Regions from separate parts of the Pseudoalteromonas sp. CuT4-3 genome, predicted to be linked through region 3. Evidence: predicted binding sites of a transcription regulator. Region 3 holds the regulator's gene; each other region holds the start of a gene.
What was found. The regulator LexA, encoded in region 3, represses DNA repair genes until DNA is damaged. The targets are predictions, from matches to a motif close to TACTGTATNNNNATACAGTA.
Positions count from the first base shown of each region.

Region 1: VOI46_RS04680 (YebG family protein) is a predicted target of LexA. The motif match lies at 4,254-4,273, and genes of this name have one in related genera.
Region 2: ruvC (crossover junction endodeoxyribonuclease RuvC) is a predicted target of LexA. The motif match lies at 2,700-2,719, and genes of this name have one in related genera.

Region 1 is NZ_CP142030.1:1,041,884-1,048,664, forward strand. It holds gene VOI46_RS04655 (LysE family translocator) at 1-253, opposite strand, end outside; gene VOI46_RS04660 (multidrug effflux MFS transporter) at 250-1,443, opposite strand; gene VOI46_RS04665 (hotdog fold domain-containing protein) at 1,627-2,100, shown strand; gene VOI46_RS04670 (polymer-forming cytoskeletal protein) at 2,108-2,599, opposite strand; gene VOI46_RS04675 (M23 family metallopeptidase) at 2,589-3,752, opposite strand; gene VOI46_RS04680 (YebG family protein) at 3,891-4,205, opposite strand; gene VOI46_RS04685 (ComEA family DNA-binding protein) at 4,551-4,847, shown strand; gene VOI46_RS04690 (DUF6170 family protein) at 4,859-5,161, opposite strand; gene dsbB (disulfide bond formation protein DsbB) at 5,163-5,681, opposite strand; gene fadR (fatty acid metabolism transcriptional regulator FadR) at 6,204-6,781, shown strand, end outside.
Region 2 is NZ_CP142030.1:1,358,496-1,365,276, reverse strand. It holds gene ruvB (Holliday junction branch migration DNA helicase RuvB) at 491-1,498, opposite strand; gene ruvA (Holliday junction branch migration protein RuvA) at 1,506-2,123, opposite strand; gene ruvC (crossover junction endodeoxyribonuclease RuvC) at 2,126-2,650, opposite strand; gene VOI46_RS06190 (FtsX-like permease family protein) at 2,778-5,279, opposite strand; gene VOI46_RS06185 (ABC transporter ATP-binding protein) at 5,269-5,982, opposite strand; gene VOI46_RS06180 (arylesterase) at 5,983-6,606, shown strand; tRNA gene VOI46_RS06175 (tRNA-Pro) at 6,771-6,781, shown strand, end outside.
Region 3 is NZ_CP142030.1:3,423,416-3,430,196, reverse strand. It holds gene VOI46_RS15925 (S41 family peptidase) at 1-764, opposite strand, end outside; gene VOI46_RS15920 (endonuclease) at 873-1,532, opposite strand; gene VOI46_RS15915 (VOC family protein) at 1,659-2,009, shown strand; gene VOI46_RS15910 (hypothetical protein) at 1,984-2,700, opposite strand; gene VOI46_RS15905 (Rho termination factor N-terminal domain-containing protein) at 2,845-3,099, opposite strand; gene VOI46_RS15900 (hypothetical protein) at 3,328-3,708, shown strand; gene VOI46_RS15895 (hotdog fold thioesterase) at 3,719-4,159, opposite strand; gene lexA (transcriptional repressor LexA) at 4,337-4,954, shown strand; gene coxB (cytochrome c oxidase subunit II) at 5,427-6,563, shown strand; gene ctaD (cytochrome c oxidase subunit I) at 6,563-6,781, shown strand, end outside.

The sequences.
Region 1 (6,781 bases), 1.3 Mb from region 3:
ACAAATACGCCGCGCCTAAGTACTGTACTGCACTATAAGCGGTGGGCGAGGCTTTTAATACCGCGCTTAATCCAATAACAGCAAAAAATGTGTGTATTACTCCACCTAAAGCAAAGCCAAATGCGCTTTGCATACCTGCCGCTCTGCCATTGGCAAATGTTTGCGCCATTAAAAATGCGTTTGATGGCCCAGGGGCCACCGCCATTAAAAAGCTCGCCAGTAAAAATGATGCTAAAAAATCAGGGTTGATCATGTATTAACCGGGTGCAATGTATGGGCTTTTTTACTCATTAAAATTAGCCAAAGTGGTGCCAGTAACAATAAATGAAAAGCAATTAGCCAAGGTGTGCTAAGGCCTAAATATTGCGTTAAAAACACAAGCACACTAGCGCCACTCATTTGCATAGCACCAATTAAGGCAGAGGCTGTACCGGCTTGTTTAGGAAAGCGCGATAACGCCATACCAGCCGCAGAGCCTAAGCTCAAGGCAAAACCAAGTGCTGCAATTAAAATAGGTAGCATAAGTGCAATGGCCGATTCTATATGGCTAAGTGCAATCATTAATATGCCAGAGGCCACCAATACTGTAACCCCAACGCGCAGGGCTTTTTGGCTATTACGTTTAATATAAATGGGGGTAATAAAGCTGGCTACAATACTTAATACGGCATTGAGCGTAAACCAAAAAGTAAAGTCGGCAACAGTGCCCCCTAAGTGCGTAATTATCCACCCAGGTGCCAAGGTGACATACACAAGAATCGCCGACATGGCGACCATACACAGTAAGCTATTAAATAAAAATATCGGTGTTTTTAATATTGGCACAAACCGGCGTAAGTCCAATATATGCCCTTGGTAGTGACTATCAGCAGGGCGGGTTTCTCTAAATAAGGTGAGCGTAATGACCAGGCCCGCTAACGCAAACAAGGTTAAAAACATAAAGTTCATGCGCCAGCCAAATTGCACGGTAAGCCAAGCACCTAAAATAGGCGCAAGCGCAGGAATAAAGCACACAATTCCATTTAAATAGGTAATCATCTGCCCGCTGCGTTCGCTGCCGTATTTATCACGTACAATTGCAAAAGCAACAACAAACGTAGCACATGCACCTAACCCTTGCAGAGCGCGTGCAAACATTAATACAGCAAAAGAGGGCGCCATGTAGGCAAGTAAGGCTGAGCCTGCATATAAGCTAACACCTACAACCGCTACCGGCTTTCGGCCAAATCTATCTGCTAATGGCCCTGCAATTAATTGCCCTAAACCCACAGTAAGCATAAAAATAGCCACTGTTTGCTGAACCTGTTGTTCGGTTACGTTAAATTGCGTGGCAATAGTTGGAAAAGCGGGAAGATAAATATCAATTGCCATAGGGCAAAATATTACGAGTAACGCTAAGATGAGTAATAAAATTAAATTAGGTTTAGCGGGCTGTGTTTGCATTAGGTCTCCTTTTGCTGGCTATTTTAGGTGCCCGCTTATAAAAAAGAAAGGGCTTATGAGTGAGCCACGCTTTATTGTGATAAATATTTCATGACATTAGGATTAACAGCGCGGTCAATTGCGCTTTTTTTAACTGGTCTGATGTGTTAATTTGGATTTATAAACACAAAATGGGAAATAACAATGAGTAATAAATCAGCCCTTTTAAAAACCTGGCTTAAATTTAAACGCTTACCTTTTGGCAATTGGTTGTTTAGCAAAGCGGTATGCATAAAAGCCCCGTATTTTGGCTCAATGAAACCTTACGTGCTCGAATTAAGAGAAGGACACTGTAGCGCTGTCGTAAAAAACCGCCGTAGTGTGCATAACCATATTGGGACTATTCATGCTATTGCACAATGTAACTTAGCTGAGCTGTGTGCTGGTGTAATGGTAGATGCCACCGTGCCTTATAAAACGCATCGCTGGATCCCAAAAGGAATGACGGTACACTATTTAGCAAAGGTTGATACCGATGTAACTGCTATTGCAGAAATCGACTTGCCTCGCCAATGGGTAGATAAAGAAGATTTAGTGGTGCCAGTTAAGCTTTACAATACCCGCAATGAACTGGTGTTCACTGCAGATATTACGATGTACATAACCGAGAAAAAGTAATGAGCGCTTAATTAGATTTGGCTTTATCAGCGGCTTGCTTATTAACAAACGACAAGTCGCTATCAGCATCATCAAGCAAAGTTTTTACTTCTTTAGCCGGCTTTAAATCTTCGCTAATAAGTTCCGGTTCTTCTTTTTCAAAGCGCTGTTTTAAGCTGCCTTCAATAATGGCTCCAGCATCAATACTTAGTGTGTCGTGAAAAACGTCGCCATGTACGTGAGCGCTGCTTTGAATATTCACTTCACTTGCGTTTAGTGAGCCAATAATTTTGCCTTTTACAATGACACTTTTAGCTTCAACCACACCTTCAACAATGCCGGTAGAGCCAATTACCAAGTGCTCTGCCTTTATATCGCCATCAATTCGGCCATCTAGCTGCACTTCGCCTTGGCTTGTAAGTGTGCCAGTTAAGCGCACATCTTCAGAAATAATAGAAGGGGTATGATTTACTCTTTTTAACGTAGTTTGACTACTTGGTTGCTTTTTTTTACCGAACACGAGAAAGCGCCTTTGTTATTTTTAGAGGATTGACATGTTTGCCATCGAGTAACACTTCATAGTGTAAGTGGGTGCTGGTACTTCTGCCAGTACTGCCCATTAATCCAATTACCTCATTTTTAGCAATTGTTTGGCCTTTTTTCACTTTAATTTTATTTAAGTGGCCAAAACGGGTGACCAAGCCATTTTTGTGCTCTAGCTCGATAAAGTTACCATAGCCGCCATTTTTACCAGCGCGCAATACACGTGCATCAGCAGGGGCAAAAATTTCGGTTTTATGCCAGCCGGCTAAATCAACACCTTTGTGAAAAGCGCGGCGGTTGTTCATCGGATCTTTACGTAACCCAAAATTGCTCGAAATATAGTATTTAGCTGCAGGCAAGGGCAGTGAGTTAGGCAGCTCTGTTAAAAAGTTTTCAAGGTTGTTAAGTAATAATAGCTTATCAACAATGGCTAAAAACTGCCCTGGTATTTTAGCTTCATCAAATACATCTAACGGGCCACCTTGCGCACTGGTTTGTGCGCCCAGTGCTAAATGTTGTTCAAGGGCTGACTCTAAGCCTGCGCCTTTTAACATCGCTAAAATTGCATCATGGCGTTTATTAATTTGCGCATCAATAAGCGCAAAATTATGCTCGTAGTATTTATTTAAGCGCTCATAACGAGCGGCAAAAGTGATTGGCGTTAGAAGGCTGGCATGTTTGTTTTTCGGCTCTTCATCTACAAGTGGTTCATGAAACTCGCCTTTGTCTTGATTAACAGGCGATTCAAGTTGTTCTTCTAGTTTTATTGTCTCTTTACTAATAGATGCGGGGAGGGATTCAATCATACCTTGCAAAAGTGCCTGCTTTTGCTCTAGTACTGCAAGTTGTTCTAATTGCTTAGCGTGCAGTGCTTTTTGTTCTTTCACCTGCTTTTGCCACGCTTGTTGTTTGTCAATTTGGCTTTGTTCTATGTCGGTAATTTTATTTGTTTGGCTATAAACACGAAAACTAGAAATACCGACCCAAGTAATAGTGCCTAAAATAAGCAGTACTGTAAAAAGCTGAAACCAAGGCGCCAAAACAACATGCTTAACTTCGCCATTTTGACGAATAAGCAACTGACGGGCTGGGAAAAATTTTTGGTAAAAAGACTTAATAAATACTGACATGGCACATAAACACTCGCTATTAACCGGATTAATGTATCAATTTCAGTCTAAAAAGCCAGAAAAAATTTGTAACTGTTCAAAAATTAATAAAAAAGGGCTGCTATTTAGTAGCAGCCCTTTATTTAAAATAGTCACAAATTAGCTAGCTTGTTGCTCGTCGTTATCTTTTATTGATGCTATGTTGTCGGCTTTTTTAGCTTTAGCTGTACTTTTTGTAGTGGGCTCTTTTGCGCCTTTTAACACAGCCATAAAGTCATCTTTACTCTTTGCAATTTCAAGCGCAAGCGATTCAACCTGTTGCTCGCTCAATGGTACATCTACTTTTTCCAGCATCACCTCAAGCGATTCTGCTATATCGAGCATTTTGTCATAGGCATCCGCTTCTTTTTTAGTAGTAAACGTCATTCGCTCAACTCCGTTTCGTTCTACAACATATTTAACAACAACAGCCATGATCTCTCCTGCTTGATTGCGTGGTAATGTGGTTACTGACCCGCAGGTCACTGTTTTTATATACAGTAAATGTTTGTGTGTAAAATTGCAAGTATTCGGTGCATTTTTAGCTTGTCATCAATTTGACAAAAAAGCGTAACTTTACTTTAGTTAAGCAATCACTTGTTGTACCAGCTGCATTTTAGGTTTTCGGATTTAGGTGATTATGCACTGGAAATAATGTAAGTGATGCGCGTTGCTCCTTATTTAACATTATTTCCTCAAATAAAAATTAAGCACATGTTTAAAGCCAAATTAGCCGTTTAACTATAACGCTTTGGTATAAACAAAAATAAGGAATGACAAATGAAAAATCTATTAACGCTACTTATTATTAGCTTTTTAAGCTTTAGCGCGTTTACCCACGCTAACCCTGTTGAAGATAAGCCTATGGTTGAAATGCCGCAAGCGCCGGTTATTAATATTAATAGTGCCGATTCAGAAATGCTGGCCAAGTTGCCTGGTATTGGTAAGAAAAAAGCGCAGGCTATTGTTGATTACAGGGTTGAAAATGGCGAATTTGCCCAACTGAGCGATTTAGCTAACGTAAAAGGAATAGGTAAAAAGCTTGTAGCTAAACTAGAAGGAAAAGTGTCTTTATAATAGGCAGGGCGCTAAGCGCCCTGTGAATACTGCTCAAGTGCTTTGGCTAAATATTTTTTAGCGAAGTTTATTTCAATCGGGGTTGTTAAAAGCGGGTAACATAGGCCACCTAAAATTAAAAAGGGAATGAGTTCCCACCCTTTAAAAACAGTAAATAATAAAAACAATGGGCTGAGCAATATCAGCTTTACTATTCTTAATAACACTCTATCGGTGGCAGGTAGCATGCTTAGCGCAATAGCAACAACGGCTTGTCGCTGCCTCACTTTAAGGTGCTTTAGTTCAGGCAGCTGACTGGTAAAAAACGTAAACATATTAAATAGTCTTTTTAGTAAGTAAGCGAGTGGTAACAATTACAAAAAGCGTGATAGTAAATAACGCAAATAGTATTTCCATCCATGCTGGCATACTTAATCCCGCAAATTGCCAATCGATATTACCGCAATCCCCTGTGGCTTGAAAAAAGCTTGGGATCCATTCATGCAATGGCATAAATGAAGGAAAGTTTGGCTCAAACTCACAGCTAAACGCAAAGGGATCGGTGGTTGTTTGCATTTCAATGTGCTCACGTGCAATAAAGTAACCCCACACACTTGATACACCCCACACTAAATAAGCGATAGCGCGTACTAATTTACTTTGTGGTTTAGTTGCGCCAATAATGCCTGCCCCTAATAAGCCTAATACCGCAGTTCGCTGGTAAATACACATAATGCATGGAGCAAGTCCCATCTGGTATTGAAAAAACAGTGCGGTGACTTCTAATAAAAATACAATGCCTGTAAATAGTAGCCATGGAGTACGTTGAGTAGGGAGTTGTGCTAGCCAGTTCATAAAAAATCCGCATTGAAATAAGACGTTGAATTATGTACTAGGATAAAGTAACGAGCAACAAAAAGGGTAAAAAAGCTACCGAAGTCGCTTTTTTTAAGATGAAATTAATAAGCGGTTTTGGCCAATCCTATTTAGGGAAAGGTTAAGATTAATTTGCTAAGTGAACATGTAATATAAGATTGGTTCGCTAAAAAGGCTTGTTTAAACGTTACAGTTAACATGCTCTGCTGTATGCGACTTTTGAATGTGCTTGTTGCCGCACACGGGAATTATTGTAGTAATGTAATGGTTAAGCAAAAACAGCAATAGCATTAATGTACCTACTATGAGTAGGGTTAATTTATTTAGCTAATTAGGCCTAATTTAAGCATGTTGAATTTTATTATTTACTATTGCGAAATTTTCAGCGGCTGGTTGGCACTTATATCAAACGAGTTTACTTGTTAGTTATATTTCATCTGGTACAATCTGTCAGTTATTCGTATAAAACGATGAGTTGTGATTAATTCGAGTGGGAATTGAATGAGAATTTTTAAAGCTAAAAGCCCAGCAGGATTTGCTGAAGAGTATATAGTTGAATCTATCTGGAACGGCGATTTCCCTCCAGGTTCAATTCTACCTGCAGAGCGTGAGCTTTCTGAGTTAATTGGTGTAACCAGAACAACCTTACGTGAAGTACTGCAACGTTTAGCACGCGATGGCTGGCTAACTATTCAGCACGGCAAGCCAACCAGAGTGAATAACTTTTGGGAAACATCGGGTTTAAACATACTCGAAACGCTGGCGCGCTTAGATGAAGACAAAATGCCAGAGCTGACCGATCAGTTATTATCTGCACGTACTAATATTAGTGCTATTTATACCCGTGCAGCGATAAAGCTTAACCCTGAGCGTGTTATTGAAATTTTATCAAAAAGCGATGAACTTGAAGACACTGCGCAAGCTTTTGCAGATTACGATTACAAAGTACACCACGAATTAGCTGTCGCTGGTAATAACCGCATATACGTACTTATACTTAACGGTTTTAGAGGGTTTTACTTTAAAATTGGTTGTCATTATTTCTCAGACGCAGGCACTCGCCAGTTAGCACGTCAATT
Region 2 (6,781 bases), 1.6 Mb from region 3:
TTTGAATTATCTACTTTCAGTAAAAAGCATGTTTATTACAAGGTAAAACTTATTAACACAATTAGCGCCGCATCTAGTCTCTTATGTTGCTACTGTTTTAAAGCTAACTGGTTTTAATGGTACGCAGCATAGCCACGCCAGTCTTAACGTTAAGTGAATTACAAAACGATTTTAATTTATTGGTTACATTTGCAACAAAGTGGATGAAAGCTGAGTAAGTTTTAAAAAACTATACTAATTTTCTTAATTAAGTGAGCTATGTTGAGGTTAGAAAAACGTGTTGATGGTTAGGCAAAAAATTCGCTATTTCGTTGTTCTTGGCAATTGCTCCTGCACTGCTATACCTTCTGCATGCAGTCGTAAATTAGAGTTATTAAACGCAGGTAGCGATACGTTTGCCTCGCAACATGATTAAGTGTTATTGCAAATTGGTATTACATTTAACAGAGGAAGTAGCCCGCTACATTTTCTGTAACAGGCTAAAGAGGGGTTAATCTTGTTTGGGGAGTAAACCAAAGTGATGATACGCATTGTCTGACACAATTCGCCCGCGTGGTGTGCGCTGTATAAAACCTTGTTGAATTAAAAACGGCTCAATCACATCTTCAATGGTTTCTTTTTCTTCGCCTATGGCGGCGGCTAAATTATCTAGCCCTACAGGCCCCCCCATAAATTTTTCGATAATGGCAAGTAGGTATTTACGGTCCATGTAATCAAACCCGCTTTTATCTACGTCAATCATATCAAGGGCAAGCTCGGCAACGGAGGCATTTACTGTACCATCTGATTTTACTTGCGTGTAATCGCGCACACGGCGCAATAAGCGGTTAGCTATACGCGGTGTGCCTCGTGAGCGTTTTGCAATTTCGGTAGCGCCATCGTCGCACATTTGTAAATCTAGGTAATGTGCAGATCGCCCCACTATATGCGATAGGTCAGCTACCGAGTAAAACTCTAAGCGCTGCACTATGCCAAAACGGTCTCTAAGTGGTGAGGTAAGTGAGCCTGCGCGTGTTGTCGCGCCAATAAGCGTAAACGGTGGTAAGTCTAATTTAATAGAGCGTGCAGCGGGGCCTTCACCAATCATAATATCGAGTTGGTAATCTTCCATTGCGGGGTAAAGTATTTCTTCAACTTGTGGGCTGAGTCTGTGTATTTCATCAATAAACAGCACATCGCCTTCTTCAAGGTTGGTGAGTAATGCAGCAAGGTCGCCGGCTTTTTCAAGTACTGGGCCTGAAGTGGTTTTAATACTTACATTAAGCTCATTGGCAACAATATTAGCAAGCGTGGTTTTACCTAAGCCCGGCGGGCCAAATATTAATAAATGATCGAGCGCTTCACCGCGGCTGCGCGCTGCCTCTATAAATATTTCCATTTGCTGCTTAACATGCGGCTGACCTTTGTAGTCGGCTAAAAGCTTGGGCCTTATTGCGCGGTCTATGGTGTCTTCGTTGGTTTTTTCGCTCGCGTCAATTAAACGATCAGCTTCAATCATGGGTTACTCACAACATTGATTTTAAAGATTCTTTAATAAGAACCTCAGTAGACATATCGGGTTTACTTACCGATTTTACTGCTTTTTGCGCCTGTGGCAATTTATAACCAAGCGCAACAAGTGCCGATACGGCATCGTCTGCAGCATTATTGGCTATCGTTGCATCGCTAGGAGGCTCTATAACGGCATTATCGCTAAATGGCGTAAATAAATCGTTACCCCAATCTTTTAAGCGGTCTTTCATTTCAAGCACTAAACGCTCAGCGGTTTTTTTACCCACACCCGGTAATTTAACCAATGTTGTGGCATCTTCGTTGTTTACGCAACTAACAAATTGTTGCGCCGACATGCCCGACAATATTGCTAGGCCTAGTTTAGGACCCACACCATTTGCTTTTAATAGTTCTCTAAAAAGCGCGCGCTCGGTTTTATTATTAAAGCCAAATAATAGTTGTGCGTCTTCGCGTACTACAAAGTGTGTGTACACTATGGCGTTTTCGCCAATATTGGGTAAGTCGTAAAAACAGATCATGGGCATTTGTACTTCGTAGCCTACGCCGCTTACTTCTAATAAAATTTCGGGCGGCTGCTTTTCAACTAAAATGCCATTTAAACGGCCAATCATATTTATTTCCTTAAACGTCCTCTAACGGTTTTGCTTGCGCTACCCGCTAGTTTTATTAAATTTTGTTCTGAGTGCGCATGGCAAATTGCAATGGCAAGCGCATCGGCCGCATCGGCTTGCGGTGTGCCAGGTAATTTTAAAATATTTTTTACCATGTGTTGCACTTGCGATTTATCGGCGCCGCCATTGCCTACCACGGCTTGTTTAATTTGCCGTGCTGAGTATTCAAATACGGGTAAGTCGGCCATAGAGGCTCCCACTATGGCGGCTCCTCGGGCTTGGCCAAGTTTTAGCGCGGCATCCGGGTTATGCGCCATAAATACTTTTTCTATGGCAAAGGTTTCGGGGGAGAACTGCTCTATTATTTGCGTGATCCCTTGGTAGATCATTTTTAATCGTATGGGGAACTCATGCTCGGCTAATTTAATACACCCGCTTCCTAAATAGGTAAATTTAGCGCCTTGATGCGCAACCACACCATAACCGGTTAAACGCGAACCTGGGTCTATCCCTAAAATAATGGCCAAACAGCACACTCATTATTGTTATTTTTCAATAACGGTAATAATGCCAGAGCACTGTATAAATTACCAGTGGCGAGTAAAACAAAAACGCCCGCAACTTAGTGCGGGCGTTTAGCGTTAAAAGTATAGCTTAGGCTAAAGCACGTACTAAGCCTTGGGTATTTTGTTTAAGTTTACGGGCAATCATAAAGTAGCCAAGCGCGGCTACAAACACCCCGCCCGACACTGGCCCTATTAGCCAAATTGTTGGGTGCAACTTACCGGCTAAGTCAAACATTTGCTGCTGAACAATCAGCAAGGCTACATCACTAAATAATGCAGCTACAAACCCGGCTAAGCCACCTAATAGCAAAAACTCATAAAGCGTCGCATTTTTTATTAGCCGCCCTTTGGCGCCTAACGTTCGCAGTATTACTATTTCTTGCATTCGCTCGCCAAGGCTCGCTTGCACCTGAGATATAAGCACTAATGCGCCACACAAAACCACAATAGCAAGCACAAAGCCAATAGCTAACGACACCTGCTCAATGGTTGATTGTATTTGCTTAACAAAGTTATCTACATCGATGGCGGTAATGGTTGGATAAGTGCGCAGTAACTGGCTAAACGCTTTCTTTTGCTCTGGCTCTATACGCACAGATGAAATATACGTTGCCGGAAAATCTTTTAGCACGTCGGGGCTTAAAATAATAAAAAAGTTAGGTTTTAGCGTCGCCCAATTTACTTTACGCACACTGGTAATTTTGGCGTCAAATGATTGCGCACCAATTAAAAATGTTAAGGTGTCGCCTATTTCTACGTCTAGGCGCTCCAACATAGACTCCTCAACCGATGCCTCACCCACTGCGCCTTCGCCAAACCACTGCCCTTGCACAATTTCGTTTTGAGCAGGCACATTATCAAGCCAGGTTAGATTAAGCTCACGGCCAATGCCTGAACGCGCTTCTTCATTTTTTTTCTCGTTATCTTGCAACGACACTTTACGCGCCACAAGCTCGCCATTTACCGCATTTACTCGCCCACGAATGGTTGGATAAAAATCCGAAACTAAAATATCGTTCTCTGCTAGGTAATTATTTACAGGCTCAAGTTCGTTTTGCGTAATATTAACTAAAAATGCATTAGGCGCATCGGCGGGTAATTGAGACTGCCAATCTGAGATCATGTCATTTTTAAGCACAATCAAAAACAATAGCAATTTTATCGCCAATGAAAAGCTAATAAGCTGCACCGCATTTACGTTGGCACGCTTTTGTATAGAGGCAATGGCTAACGACCAACTATTGCCTGGTTTTAAACCTAATTTACGGCCACCGCCAAATATTAATTTTGAAATAACAAACAAAACCGCAATCAAAGCAAGCGTGGAGACAAATAAAATAAGCGTTATTTTAATGTTGTTACTAAATAACCACATTAATAAAAACACCGTAAGCGCGCTTAAACCTAAGTGCACACGGCTTACCGCTAGTCTGTCGCCTAAATTACGGCGCAATACTCTAAGCGGTGGAATATCAAATAAATCAAGCAGTGGCTTAATAGAGAACATAACTGCACATATAACACCTGTGCTAATGGCCACCAGCCAAGGTTTAAACCCGGCGGCAGGTAAGCTCATATCCATGCTTTTTGCTAAATAACCAGTGGCTATTTCTTGTAAACCGTAGCCTATGGCTAAACCCACAATAACCGCTAAAGCACACACCATGAGTAAGTGCATAAAATATATTTTACGAATTAATGCACGGCTTCCGCCAAGTGTTTTCATCATTGCTACGGGGTCGTATTGGCGCTCACAATAACGCTTTGCCGACACAGCAATAGCAACCGTAGCCAAAATAATGCCCAGCAAACCGGCCAGTAATAAAAAGCTTTCTGCACGGTTTAAGCTATTTGATATAGGTGACTGCCTATCTTTTACGCCATACCAACGTTGATTTTCAGCCATTTGCGGCTTTAACCATTCATAAAACCGCGTTATATCTGATTCATCGCCTGCGTAGAGCTGGCGATAATTTACTCGGCTGCCAGGTTGAATAACCTCAGTTTTTGCTACATCAGCAATATTTATAAGCACTCTGCGGCTGCTCGAAAATACATTAAACGGCGCATCTGGCTCTTCAACCACCACTTTTTCTACATTAAATACTGCTGCGCCTAGCTCTACTTGGCTGCCAATATCAATATTTAAGCTGTAAAAAACCGATTCGCTTAGCCACACATTGCCAGGCTTTGGGCCGGCCTGCGCTACTTGTGTTTCGCCAAGCAATGATGATTTTACTTTTAACTCGCCTTTTAACGGGTATTCGTTAGACGCCGCTTTTACCGAGGTAAATTGCATCTCGTCGTTGGCAAATAACATAGTGTCAAAGTAGATCATTTGCGCAGTTTGTAAGTTTTCTTGTTTGGCCTTGCTAATAAACGCCGTATCTAGCTCATGGGCGCTTGCCAATACTCTATCTGCGGCAATAAACGCGCTACTTTTTTGCGCTATGCTTTGTGCTATTCGCTCAGTGACCATAGACAGTGTAAGCACCGTTAATACCGCCAGCGCAATGGCGGCACTAATTACCGTTAGTTCGCCGCGGCGAAATTCACGCGCAAATAATTTAAGTGCTAACTTAGCCCACATTCGCTACGTCCTCTTTTGAGTTTTTAACTAAGCAGCCCGCTTCAATTTGTACAATATGCTGGCACTTTTGCGCGAGTGCTTCATCGTGAGTTACTAAAATTAGCGTTGTGCCGTGCTGCTGGTTTAAATCAAATAATAGTGACTCCACCATTTTGCCGTTTTTACTGTCTAAATTTGCAGAAGGCTCATCGGCAAATAAAATTTTAGGTGTGCCTATAAAGGCACGGGCAATGGCTACACGTTGCTGCTCACCACCAGAGAGTTGCGATGGGTAATGGTCAATACGATGGCTCAGCCCCACTTTTTCTAATAGGGCAAGAGCTTGCTCTTTGGCATCGCTTTCGCCAGCAAGCTCTGCCGGCAGCATCACGTTTTCAAGTGCCGTTAAGCTTTGTACCAACATAAAAGATTGAAATACAAAACCTACTTTTTCTGCACGCAATGCCGCGCGTTGCTCTTCATCTAATTTATGTAGCGGCTCGCCATCAAGGGTAATTTCACCACTGCTTGCGGTATCTAGCCCCGCTAATAAACTTAATAACGTGGATTTTCCTGAGCCAGAGGTGCCAACAATAGCTACTGACTCGCCATGCTTGACATTAAAGCTGATGTCGCTGAGGATGGGCAACTCACCTTCGAAGGTAGAAACTACTTTAGACAAACCATTTACTTGAATAATATTTAATTGAGAAAGCGCTGACATATGACTCATTCAATCCTACGTTTTGTATTCGTTTTATTTTTAGTTATCAAACCACTTAGTGCGGCGGCCGACAACACGATTTTAATACTTGGAGACAGTTTAAGTGCAGCCTATGGGCTTAAACAAGAGCAAGGCTGGGTTAAATTGTTACAAGATAAATACGATGCAGAGCAGCGTAATATAGAGCTAATTAATGCCAGTATTAGTGGCGAAACTACCGGTGGCGCTTTACGCAGGCTAGATGCCTTACTAGCGCAATACCAACCAAGCCATGTACTTATTGAGCTTGGTGCTAATGATGGTTTACGTGGTTTTCCGGTAACAAAAATGCAGGCCAACTTAACGGATTTAATCGAAAAAAGCCAAGCTGAAAATGCCATGGTCGCGTTAATGGAAATTTACATTCCCCCTAATTACGGGCCGCGTTACAGTAAAATGTTCACTGACAGTTTTACACAAGTAAGTGAAAAAACAAATGCTCATTTACTTAACTTTTTTATGCTTAATGTGGCAGATAAGCCAAACTTAATGCAAAGAGATCAATTACATCCAAATAAAGAAGCACAACTGCTGATACGCGATGAAATGTATGACTCGATCAACCAATGGCTAAATAAAGATTAGCCCGCCTTGTTCTTTGGTGGCTTAACATGCGCTGCACGGCATGTGCTTACTAAGGGCGATACGCCCTTAGCTTAAAGTTTTTTAGCTCATTTGCACAATAAACACGCAAACAAACAATCACTTATTGATTTTTAATAAAATATACGTACTATTGCAAACAACGTCGGTATGTAGC
Region 3 (6,781 bases):
ACAGGTGTTTGCTCTATGTTGCCGGCAGTTACGTTAAAGGTTTTTTCAGCGCCATTGTTACTGCGCACAACGATGGTGTGCGAGTCGCCATTAGTGGGGCTAAATAATCCTTCGTTTAAGGTATCTACGCCTGCTTGTGTGCTGGTATTAATGCTTACGCCATCAACTTCAAGTACGGTATCGCCACGTTGAAAACCAATTTGGCTTGCTGGTGAGTCGTCTTCTAGGTAGGCAACACGTAAAATTCTATCAGCTGGGTCGCCAATAAATGCCCAATTTATACCATAGCCTGAGGTTACACCTGATTGCGCTTCTTGAAAGTAGTCCTCAGAAGGCTCTGAAAAATGAAAATTATCTTTTTTAGCACCAGAGTCGGTTAGTTCTTCGGTTTTTAGTTGGGCAAAATAATCGGCCACTGTAGCAAAGTTTTCAGGGTCGTTATCGGCTATTTCATCATACCAAAGGTAGGTTTCGTCGCTCCACGAGCGAAGCCAAAGCTTTTCGTAAAGGGCTGAACCGGCTTGGTCTGGGTAAGGCTCATTATTATTAAACGGATCGTTACCTGTGCGTGGGTTTTCGCAAAAGTTTTTTAACTCCTCCGATGGCTCAAATACACCTGCCGTCCATGTCGGGGCTGTGTTTGCAGGAGGTGTGACGACTGGGTCGGGCGTTTCATTCATGCTGCTACCACCGCCACAGCCCACAAGCGTTAGACTTGAAAGTGCAGCAATAATAGCGAGTGTTGCTTTATTATTTTTAAACATACAAAACTACTTTTTGTAAATAAGTTGTTTAAAATACTACAACACCCGCTCATTTATTCAACGTATTCGCCCCTAAATTATGTAAATGAGTGTATACACTTAGGTGTGCTACAGCTTACTTGCGCTGCTTTTATCTGCAAATGCTTGTTTTTGCCAGGCATCAAATAGTTTTTGTTGTTTGTCTGATATTTTTAAGCCGTATGTTTTTTGCATATAGGCGTAGGTGTCGGCAATGCGCTTACGGGCATAAAAAGGAGGCTCTACAACGCGTTGTTTAAAGTTAACCTTTACTTTGCAGCGGCCATATTGGGCAGCGTTTTCGCTAAGCATACCAAAGCGATAGTTAGAGCGATCTGCGTTAATTTCGCCAATTGCGGGGGCTAAATTGTTTATATCGGCTTCCATTTTTCTAAATTTAGCACTGACCTTGCGACAGTTTTTACGGCCACCGTTTTGCCAGCACTGTAGCTGGTGACCAAATTCCCACGCCGGCACTATATGCTCCCACTCTATACGCAGTGCACGTACATTAACTTTACCAGAGGAAGTTAACGTATTACGCGGAATATAACCACAGTTGCTAGGGTCGGGGATTAGCTTTTTACCTTGCTTTTTAATGTCGCAGCCGCAGTAAAGGCTTTTGGCGTTTTCGGGTAGGGTTTTAATTAAGTGCCTTTTAGCCGTTGAAAAACGGGTAAATTCTTCACTCGATGCAGAAAAACAAATACAACAAGCCACAAAGGCCAAAATAAATTTAAGCATATCCATCACATACGTGAACTACAGGAGGCGCTAGTCTAAAGTTTTGCTGCTAAAAGATAAAGCCTGAACAAATTTTAATCCGCAATGCTTAGTACACTCTATACTGATATAAAAAATAGCGAGGAGATGACTATGCTAGGTGCTTTTTCAATAAGTTTAACGGTTAAAGATATTAGAGCCTCAAAAGCGTTTTACGAAAAGCTGGGCTTTAGCGAGTTTGCAGGTGAGATAGAGCAAAGCTGGTTAGTGATGAAAAACGGTGAGCATTTAATTGGCTTGTTCTCGGGTATGTTTGATAAAAACATGCTGACCTTCAATCCTGGCTGGGATCAAAACGCACAAACCGTTACAGAGTTTAAGGATGTTGATACGCTTAGCGAATATTTTCAAAACGCTCATATCCAGGTTGAACCTGTGGGTGATAAAAGCTTTATTATTACAGACCCAGACGGCAACCCTATTTTGATTGACCAACACGTGTAAGTTTTTTTAGCCTAACGTTTTGTATTAATAAAATAATACCGCATAAACAAAATAGTACGCTGGTGGCTGCAAAACTGATGAGGAGCGGGTTGTTAAAATCTTCTCGCTCGCCGTAATCCATTATGTGTAGCATCCAAAAAAAGTCGAATATGCGCCATAGTGTGCTGCGAACGGTGATAACTTTGCCGTTAATTGCATTTAAATACAGCGTAGTATTAAAGGTGTCGTTAAATTGTACTTGCCACACATTTGTTTTGTATCCCACCTCTCGAGTGCCTTGTTTTAAAAGCGTTGTGCTAATTGGCTTAGCGTCGATGAGTAAATGCGCTTGTGCATTAGCGGTAATTTGTATTTTGGTGGGTGGCTGAAAAGGGCGCCCCGTTAAACCATTAAAGCTTTGCTGCTCGCCACTATTAATAACAGTAATAAGCGGGGTCGTTAAAAAGTGCTCAAACACTATTTGCGTGGGGTTAGGCACTTGCGCAGTAATATTATCGAGTGATGTGGGGTAGTCTGCTTGAGTAAATGGGTTTGTAAGTGTACGCTTAGCAAGGTGCTTACCGTGTACGTATTCAAGTGGTATCGCGCTCATTACTAAGCCGCCTAACAGCCAAGCTAAAATTTGTAAGGCAAGTAAATAGCCTAGCCACTTATGTAGTTTTCGAGCGCGCTTAAATAGTTGTTTTCTCATTTTGTGCTTCTTATTATTTTTTAGCGTTAGTGTATTACAACAACCCATGCTTTTACTGCGGCATTTTGTCGCAGTTATTCATAAGCTTACTCTAACTTTATAAAAATAATAAAAAGGAGCGATAAAAAATCAGCGAGGCTGCGTTTAATGCTCACGCAAGGCATTTATTAGCCCTTGTTTGCTCATTTTAGAGCGGCCGCTAATGCCGAGCTCTTTAGCTTTATTATACAGCTGCTTTTTAGTGCGCTGCTCATACTTTGAGGCTTTGCCGCCTTTAACAGCGGTTTTATGAGTATTGCTATTAGCAATGCGCGCGGCTTTTTGTTTGCTCATTCCTTCATCTCGAAGCGCATCGTACTGATCGTCGTTTTTAATTTGCGGGCCATGATCTACCATAATTGTCCTCCTGAAGCGTTTAATTACACAGTGTGTGTATAACTTTCATACATAAACGGTAAAATTAAGCGTAACTAGCCTAACCCGTTTTATAAGGCAAATTAGGTGCCAATGGCGTTTAAACAGGTATTTTCTATGAATAAAGCCATGTTTAGCGCTTAGTTGATTTGGTATAAAAGTAAAACTGCGTTAAAGTTTGCGATGAAACTATAAGAGGGTAAAAAGCAGACAATGTCGGAAATTCAATTTTTAAATGTAGATCTAGAGCTTGAGTCTAAACAAGATATTAGCGCCCTAGTGGCAGACTTAAAGAAAAACGCGATGGTTTTGCATTATGACAAAGACGAATATCGTCAATTGGCGCGTATTGAAGCCTCAGGTGATATAACCACGCCAGACAAAGCAATCAACCACTTATGTGAATTAATAGAGTCGTGTTCACGTAATGCGCTTAAGCAGTGGCTAAGCTGTTCGCGCAGAACGTTTGATATAGGCTTTGAGTCGGGCACGTCACCTAAGTGTTTTAACCAAGCTCTACATGCAGATACACTGCTACGCATATCTGCCATTGGCGCTGGTATGGAAATAACGATTTACCCTATCGAAAAGTAGCCATAGTTGATTATTTGCGCTCGACAACCGCTGCGGTCATTTTTGATACGCAGCAAAGCTCGCCGCGGCTATTGGTTATTTTTATTTCCCATACAGAACTGCGCTTACCAATATGAAATGCACGAGTAACGGCGGTTAAAGTGCCATTTCGAGAGGCCTTTAAGTGGCTGGCGCTAATTTCCTGTCCAACACAATAAAATTTTGTAAAGTCCACGACAAAGTTAGCGGCGTAGCTTGCTACGGTTTCGGCAAGTACCACATTTGCGCCACCATGTACCATACCAATAGGATTATGATGCTCAGGAATAGCAGGCATGGTAGCCACTAGGTAATCATCTCCTATTTCGGTTATTTCTATGCCCATGGTTTTCATCAGCGTGCCTTGGCCGTTTATTCCCTCATCTAACTGTTTGCAAAGCTCTAATGTGATGGGTTGATGCCAAATACTCATAATTACTCCTTTATATTGAAAGCAAATTTATAGCATTTTAAATACTGAACGTCTGTAATTACCTAAAATTTATCCAAGTGCGGTGTATTTAGCTATTTTAAAGCACAATTTAAATTTGCGATTTTTATTTAACTGTATATACTCACAGTTAAATGTACTGTATGGAAAACCAGTTGTATGCGACCATTAACTAAACGCCAAGCTCAAATACTCGAACTAATAAAAGTTTTTATTAAAGACACTGGTATGCCTCCTACACGTGCCGAAATTGCGCAAACACTAGGTTTTAAAAGTGCCAATGCCGCAGAAGAGCACTTAAAAGCGCTTGCCAAAAAAGGTGTTATTAAAATGAAACCAGGCGCAAGCCGTGGTATTCAATTGGTTGAAGAAGAAGAGCCAGAGCAACTAGGCCTACCATTAATAGGTAGAGTTGCAGCGGGTTCGCCTATTTTGGCGCAAGAACATGTTGAGAGTCACTGTAAAATAGACCCACTTATGTTTAAACCAGCCGCCGACTTTTTACTGCGTGTTAACGGCATGAGTATGAAAGATATAGGTATTATGGATGGTGACTTGCTTGCCGTACACCGTACTCAAACAGCAGAAAACGGCCAAGTTGTGGTTGCGCGAGTAGATGAAGACGTAACCGTAAAACGCCTAGAAAAAGCAGGCCGAAAAGTATTATTACACGCCGAGAACGAAGAGTTTAAGCCAATTGAAGTAGACCTTGAAAACGAATCTTTTAATATTGAAGGGTTAGCCGTTGGCGTAATAAGAAATGCCGACTGGATGTAATTTTTAACTATTTTTAAGTAATATTTATAAATGCGCACTTTTAAGTGTGCATTTTTGTTTTAAAAACAGACCTTCCACCATCTCAAAGCGCCCTAAAATTATTTAGGCTGTAAACTTTTTTTCACTCATACTTTTATCTTCCTAGGCGTGTTACATCCCTTAATTTTGCTCGTATCTTGGCTGTTAAATAACAATTTAATACGCCGTCATTTAGTCAATTTTAAAATATCACTTGATTGTTTTTTATACTAAAACTTGCTTGTTGTACGTTTTTTAGCTAATCATTAATGTGCTGGACTAACAATAACTCACAGCTTTTTAGTTATGAGAACACACAATATACACAAACCTTTTGTTGTCCTAGCGATACCAATTAAAAATAAGATTGGTTAAAAAATAAAAATAACGAATTGGCGTTTAAGCCGTATGCCTCTTCGCTTTGCATTCGCAATAGCATCAAAGGAGCCGTCACATGGGTAAACTGACCTCTACCTTGTGGCTTGTGTTGATTATGTTCCCGCAGCAAGTGCTGGCTAATAGCCAATACAATATGCGCAAGGGCGTAACCGATATAAGTAATAATGTATATCAGCTACACATGACCATATTTTTAATATGTTGTGTGATTGGGGTGATAGTGTTCGCAATAATGTTTTGGGCACTGATTCATCACCGTAAATCTAAAGGGGCAGTTCCTGCCCAATTTCATGAAAGTACCAAAGTAGAAATTCTTTGGACTGCCATTCCGTTTGTTATTTTAATTGCCATGGCAATTCCTGCCACTAAAACCCTCATTGCGATGGAAGATGCCAGTAAGGCCGACTTAACCATTAAAATTACAGGGTCACAGTGGAAGTGGCATTATGAATATATGGGTGAAGACGTAGAGTTTTACTCTATTTTATCTACCCCTCAAGACGAAATAGCCAACCTTGCTAATAAAAACCCCAATTACTTACTTGAGGTTGATAAACCTTTAGTACTGCCAATTAATCAAAAGGTGCGTTTTTTAATGACCTCTGATGATGTTATTCACTCTTGGTGGGTACCCGATTTTGCCGTTAAAAAAGATGCCAATCCGGGGTTTATCAACGAAACGTGGACCAACATTAACGAAGAAGGTATTTACCGAGGACAGTGTGCAGAGCTGTGCGGTAAAGATCATGGTTTTATGCCCGTGGTGGTTGAAGCTAAATCGCAAGAGGACTTTAACGCATGGCTTGCAGATGCTAAGCAAGCTAAGCAAAAAGCCGCACTTGCTGATGCAGCATTGCTTGAGACAACAATTCCTAAAGAAGAGCTAATGACACTAGGTGAGCAAGTGTATATGGCAAGTTGCGCTGCGTGTCATCAACCTACAGGTATGGGCTTACCGGGCGTATTTCCTGCGTTAAAAGGCAGCCCCATTGTTTTGGGTGATATAAAAGATCACATTGATGTAGTGATTCATGGTCGCCCAGGAACTGCAATGCAGGCATTTGCAAAGCAGCTCTCAATTAAACAACTTGCAGCGGTAATTACCTATAAACGTAATGCGTGGGGTAATGAAACGGGTGATGTCATCCAACCTAGTGAAATTCAGGCAGCACTTGATGCGGAGGCGAACTAATGAGTAGCATAGTAGAACAACCTAACGCCAATGACGCTCACCACGGCCATCACCCAGCCAAAGGTTTTAAACGTTGGTTATACACAACAAACCATAAAGATATTGGCAGCATGTACTTAATTTTTTCGCTGACTATGTTTTTAATTGGCGGTGCAATGGCCATGGTTATTCGGGCTGAGTTATTTCAGCCAGGATTACAATTGGTAGACCCACACTTT